2 linked regions of the Cellulophaga algicola DSM 14237 genome follow. Each later gene encodes a partner of the first gene's protein in a complex. Links are inferred from orthologs where the notes say so. Each region holds a gene or a part of one and is shown in the gene's direction. Other genes may lie near its edges. The genes, in order: pheT and pheS.

Region 1 (3,406 bases):
TTCATCCCCATTATATATTTCTGCAGAATAGTTAGTATTAGTCTCTTTAATTAGTTTTAAATTAAAAGGAAGTTTTTGATGATCCATAACTTGCAATTCCACCAGCCAATTTCCTTCTTTTAGTGTTTTTTCATCTTCAGTACATGAAAAAAATAATAGTAAAAAACACATAACAAATCCCAACTTCTTCATAATTCCTTCTTTTATCAAGGCCGAAATAACAATTAAATTGTTACAATTAAAAATAAAAAACAAATCAATTAAATAGCTATTGAATGTCTTGACACATTGTTTTATATTTGTTGGCTGTTAGCTGCAAATTATTAAAAACTAATAATAGCAAGGTTTACAAGAATAAAAATCAAAAACCAAAACTAATTATCCGATAAGGGTCTTTAAATATGCCTATATAGTTCTAAATACTAGAACACTACAGTTTATTTAAAACTCGGAATTGAAAATACTATTAAATGAAAATATCTTACAACTGGCTAAAACAATTTTTACAGATTAGCTGGGAAGCCGAACAAACTGCGGAATTACTAACCGATCTTGGTTTAGAGGTAGAAGGAATTGAAGCATTTGAATCTACTAAGGGTGGTTTAAAAGGCATAGTTGTAGGTCATGTTTTATCTTGCGAAAAGCATCCTAACGCTGATAAACTTAAAATTACATCGGTAGATATAGGAGCAGAAAACCCTATACAAATAGTATGCGGAGCAGCTAATATTGCACAAGGACAAAAAGTACCTGTTGCTACTATTGGCACAAAGCTTTACACTAAAGAAGGTGAAGAATGGACTATTAAAAAAGGTAAAATTAGAGGAGAAGAAAGTCATGGAATGATTTGCGCTGAAGACGAAATAGGTCTTGGTGAAAGTCACGATGGTATCATGGTCTTAAGTGATGAATTGATTGCTGGAACCCCTTGTTCTACTATTTTTGAAGTGGAAAATGATACGGTGTTTGAAATTGGCCTTACACCTAATAGAGCAGATGCTATGAGTCATTTAGGTGTGGCTAGAGACTTGAAAGCTGGTCTTAAACAAAAAGATATTCAATTAGAGCTTATTACACCTTCTATAAGTAATTTTCATATTACCAATAGATCTTTAAAGATTGATGTTGATGTTCTTAATAATAAACTTGCGCCAAGATATGCAGGAATAACCATTAACAATCTTACCGTTCAAGAATCTCCTAATTGGTTAAAGAACAGACTAAAAGCAATAGGTTTAAACCCTATCAATAACATTGTAGATGTTACAAATTATGTACTACACGAATTAGGGCAGCCATTACATGCTTTCGATGCTAATAAAATTAAGGACAACAAAATTAAAGTAACAACTTTGGCTACGGGTACTAAATTTAAAACTTTAGACGGAGTAGAAATTGAGTTACACGAAGATGATTTGATGATTTGTGATGCAGAAAAACCTCTTTGCATCGCTGGTGTATATGGTGGTTTAAATTCTGGAGTTACAAAAGACACTACCTCAATTTTTTTAGAAAGTGCCTATTTTGATCCAATTTCCGTAAGAAAAACATCAAAAAGACATGGGTTTAATACAGATGCATCATTTCGTTTTGAAAGAGGTATTGACATTAACAGTGTTGAGTATTGCTTAAAAAGAGCTGCTATTTTAATCCAACAAATTGCGGGTGGCGATATTACATCTGATATTATTGACCTATACCCTAATAAAGAAAAGGATTACCAAGTTTTCTTAACCTATAAAAAAATTAATAGATTAATAGGACAAGAAATTCCACAAGATATTATAAAATCTATACTAGCTTCTTTAGATATAAAACTTAACAACGTTACAGAAACTGGATTAGGTTTAACTATTCCTTTTTATAGAGTTGATGTTCGTAGAGAGGTTGATGTAATTGAAGAAATCTTAAGAGTTTACGGTTATAATAACATAAATTTCAAAGAAAAATTAAACGCATCTGTTGCGACGACAAGTCCTTTTGAAGATTATAAAATACAATCTATTATAGGTGATTTTTTAGCTGCAAAAGGTTTTAATGAAATTATGACCAACAGTTTAACTTCTCCAATATATAATGAACAACTTGAAAAGTTAAAAGAAGAACATACTGTAAAAATTATCAATCCTTTAAGTAACGATCTTTCTGTATTAAGAAGAACATTATTATTTTCTGGATTAGAAGCCATTTCTTATAATAGCAATAGAAAAAGACAGAATTTAAAGTTTTTTGAATTTGGAAAAAGCTATCATAATTACAGCGGACAACAAGAAGAGAATAAACACTTAGTACTCTTCCTTACAGGTAATAAAAATGAAGGTTCATGGATTGCACCTGCTGCTAAAACAAGTTTCTTTACCTTAAAATCTAATGTAGAAAGTATCTTAGATCGTTTAGGTATAAAAAATCTATCTACTGTAATTTCTAAGAGTGATGATTTTTCTGAAGCAATTGCCATGAAGTCAGGAAAAACAGAAATTGTTAATCTGGGTACCGTAAAAAAATCTATTTTAAAGAGTTTTGATTTAAAGAATGAAATACTTTATGCTGATTTTAAATGGGATGAAATTTTAACCCTTATTAAGGATCAAAAAATAGGCTACAAAGAGATTTCTAAATTCCCAGAAGTAAAAAGAGATTTTGCATTACTTATTAATAATGAAGTATCTTTTGAAGATATTCACAACATAGCTTTTGAAACGGAAAAGACAATACTTAAAGAAGTAAGTCTTTTTGATGTATATACAGGATCAAAACTACCAAAAGGTAAAAAATCTTATGCGGTAAGTTTCACCTTAAAATCTGAAAAAGCAACGTTAACAGATAAACAGATTGAAAAAATTATGTCTAAATTCAAGCAAAATTTTGAAACAAAACTTGGCGCAGAATTAAGATAACAAAACACTATAGCACTACAAGTAAAGCTTAATCTTAAGCTTTACTTGCTGCAATGTGATTTACACTATCTATTACATGAATAACACCATTACATTGGTTTGCATCGGCTTTAGTAATAATCGATTGTTGTCCGTATTTATCGGTTAAAATAATATCTAAACCTTTCATGGTTGCAACAAGAATATCACCTGTGATTGTCGTAAATGTTGTTCTTCCTTTACCACTACATAATGCTCTTAATATTTTTGAGGCCGTAAGTTTACCTGCAATTATATGGTATCCTAAAATCGATTGAATTTCTTTCTTGTTTTTAATTTTCACTAAGTCAATAATTCTTGCTTTAGTCGAAGAGTCAAAATTAAAATCACTCGGGGCGAAAACTGTAAACTGAGCTTCACCATCTAATAATGTTTCTAATTCGGAAACATGTACTGCAGCAAGTAATAATTCGTGATTTCCGGAATTTTCAGCATTTTTAAGAATAGATTTTTCAGGATCCATTTTAATA
Region 2 (3,236 bases), 2.4 Mb from region 1 along the record:
AATTGGTAGGACAAGGAATTGGAAATAGTATTGCTGCACTTTTTGGCGGGTTACCAGGTGCTGGAGCCACCATTAGAACCGTAGTAAATATTAATTCTGGAGGTAAAACAAAGCTATCTGGAATGATGGCTGGGATATTATTATTGTTTATTCTATTAGCCTTAGGGCCAGTAGCCTCAAAAATACCCGCAGCAGTTTTAGCGGGCATACTAGTGACAGTTGGAATTAGCGTTATGGATTATAAAGGATTAAAAGCAATCCCAAGTTTACCTAAAGATATTAAAATAGGACCGATAAAGTTAAGTTCAGAAGTTATTGTTATGATCGTGGTAATGCTGCTTTCTACATTCTGGAATTTAATTTATGCTGTAGGCATTGGTTTGGTAATTGCCTCATTAATGTTTATGAAAAAAATGGGCGATTTAACTGCGGAACGTTCCGACGTAAAATCATTAGAGGAAGAAAAAGCATGGTCAGATGAAATTGATTTTCCTAAAAACTTAAAAGAAGAAGTTTTTATTAAACATTTAAAGGGACCTTTATTTTTTGGATCTACAAGTGAATTTCAACAACTAGCAAATCAAATTCCAAAAACAGCATCAACCGTAATTATTAGAATGGGCCGTATGCAGTATATGGATCAATCGGGATTATATACCTTAGAAGATGTTTTAATCGATTTAAAGAAATCTAATATAACGATTCTCTTTGTGGGAGTTTTAAAACAACCAAGATACATGATGGAGCGGGTAGATGTCATTCCAGATTTAATTCCTGAAGCACACATTTTCAAAACCTTTAATGAAAGTTTACTTTGGGTAAAAGAAAATATTAAAGACACTACAGGTACTTCTTAAAAAACCGCACTATTAAAGTACTTCATTTAACCCTTACCTTTCTAAGGGTTGAATTATTTAAAATAATACACTAAAAACACACAATTTCACTGCTGATTAAAAAACTTTAAAGCAGTTCGCTATACTACTCCCATAAAAGTTTTAAATTTGTCGGCTAGTCCATTGTTATGATTGATAAAATAAAAGAACATATTGCTGAAATTGAAAAGTTTACTTCCGACTCTAAAGAGGCGGTAGAAAGCTTAAGAATTAAATACCTTGGTAAAAAAGGACTTTTAAATGATTTTTTTACGGAATTTAAAAATGTACCAAATGATCAGAAGAAAGAATTTGGGCAAACCATCAATCAGTTAAAGACAATTGCTACTGAAAAAATTAACAAGCTTAAAGAAGCTATAGAAGATAAAGTTGATGACAAAGGTGGTTATGGTGACTTAACACGCCCTGGAGAACCTGTTGAATTAGGTTCAAGACATCCAATATCTATTGTAAAAAATCAAATAATTGATATCTTCTCTAGAATAGGTTTTAATGTTTCTGAAGGTCCAGAAATTGAGGATGACTGGCATAATTTTACAGCATTAAACCTGCCAGAATATCACCCAGCACGTGATATGCAGGACACCTTCTTTATTCAAACAAATCCTGATATCTTACTACGTACACATACCTCATCGGTACAAGTACGCTATATGGAAGATAATAAACCTCCAATAAGAACTATTTCTCCGGGTAGAGTATATAGAAACGAAGCTATCTCCGCTCGTTCTCATTGTTTTTTTCATCAAATAGAAGGATTGTATATTGATAAAAATGTTTCTTTTGCAGACCTTAAACAAACATTACAGTTTTTTACTACTGAGCTTTTTGGTAAATCTAAGATTAGATTGAGACCTTCTTACTTCCCCTTTACTGAACCAAGTGCAGAACTAGATGTGTACTGGGGATTAGAGACAGAAGCAGACTACAGAATCACCAAAGGAACAGGCTGGTTAGAAATTGGAGGTTGTGGTATGGTAGATCCTAATGTATTGACCAATTGCGGCATAGATCCTAATGAATATTCTGGTTTTGCTTTTGGTGTGGGTATTGATCGTATTGCAATGCTACTACACCAAATTACAGATATCCGACTTTTAAGTGAGAATGATGTTCGCTTTTTAGAGCAATTTAAATCTGCACTATAGCATAAAGTAAAAGTATATTTTTAGTAAAAACCCTTCTAAAGGAACCTACTCTTGAAAAAAGATATTGATATCCCTGTTGTTGAAGACGTTTATGTTGCCATTGTTTATGAATGGGATGACGAAATGTTGACTAAAGTTTGGAACGCCTATTTAATTAACAATAAAGAGACTGCAATAGAAATGGCTATTATAGTTTCAAACGGTTCTAATGATACAGATAAGACAGCCACTATTAGACATGGCTTAGGAACTTTAGAAGGCAAATCATTTAAAAAATTTGAACCGTTGCAAGAAGAAATCTTTGCTCTGGACAACGTTTTTTCACTTTCCTTTTTCTCCAATAATAGGTTATTTGACAAAAAATATATTTTCAAAAAAAATACCATTAGCAGTAAAGCACTCACAACCATACCTTTGATAGGTAAAGAAGGGATAATCACTCCGTAAATCTTAAAATTTTCATAAAAATACATTTTTAAGTTCTTTTGGTTCGGTTTGTTCCGAACTAATAAATATATTTGCACAGAATTTTACTGTCCATGGATTTTTATACCCAAAAAACAGTAGGAAATAAATTTAAAAATGGCAAATAGTATATGTAAAGAAAAAATGTCTTTAGTTGAAAAACTGGGGGTGCATTTAGAAAATAGAGAACAGCTGGCACCGGTTGCCGCACGTATCCTATCCTATATTATTTTAACTGGTAAAAAAGGAGCTACGTTTGAGGACATGGTAACCATTCTTTGTGCTAGCAAAAGCACTATTTCTACACACATTAATCACTTACAGGATTTAAAAAAAATTGAGTATTTTACAAAGACGGGAGATCGTAAAAAATATTTTATTATAAACGCAGACACTATCATTCAGCATGTTGATAAAATGATAACTGATTGGAAAGAAATACGTGAATTACACCTAGAAATAAAAAACTACAAAGACAATCAAAATAATAAAAGTATTGAAAATGAAGAGGAAAAATTTGATTTAAATTTTCATAACGATTATATAAAATTTATAGATGGCGCTTCTGCTTCTATTGAAGAATTAAGAGTAAAATTAATTAAAGTTAAAAACAACAAACAAATCGATATTTAAACTAAGCACAAAATGAGACATAATAAATTATTAACGATACTAGCAATAACCCTACTTTTAGTCGTTTCAAGTTGCGGAGGCAATGGAGAACAAA

Evidence for each region.
Region 2: the proteins of pheT (region 1) and pheS are in contact, whole or in part, in a crystal structure (PDB 6P24), measured with the Escherichia coli proteins. The link is inferred for Cellulophaga algicola DSM 14237 from one-to-one orthologs.

What each region holds. Positions count from the first base shown.
Region 1 is NC_014934.1:3,862,879-3,866,284, reverse strand. Bases 121-3,183 are described here. They hold pheT (phenylalanine--tRNA ligase subunit beta), read left to right. Parts: upstream 121-470; coding sequence 471-2,897; downstream 2,898-3,183. Other genes in these bases: CELAL_RS16860 (fasciclin domain-containing protein), read right to left, coding at 2,932-3,183; CELAL_RS16870 (peroxiredoxin family protein), read right to left, coding at 121-192. Outside these bases: more of CELAL_RS16870, read right to left, coding at 1-120; more of CELAL_RS16860, read right to left, coding at 3,184-3,406.
Region 2 is NC_014934.1:1,452,427-1,455,662, forward strand. The notes cover bases 142-3,034. They hold pheS (phenylalanine--tRNA ligase subunit alpha), read left to right. Parts: upstream 142-1,024; coding sequence 1,025-2,044; downstream 2,045-3,034. Other genes in these bases: CELAL_RS06225 (SulP family inorganic anion transporter), read left to right, coding at 142-857; CELAL_RS06235 (hypothetical protein), read left to right, coding at 2,096-2,491; CELAL_RS06240 (GbsR/MarR family transcriptional regulator), read left to right, coding at 2,627-3,034. Also shown: more of CELAL_RS06225, read left to right, coding at 1-141; more of CELAL_RS06240, read left to right, coding at 3,035-3,142; CELAL_RS06245 (efflux RND transporter periplasmic adaptor subunit), read left to right, coding at 3,155-3,236.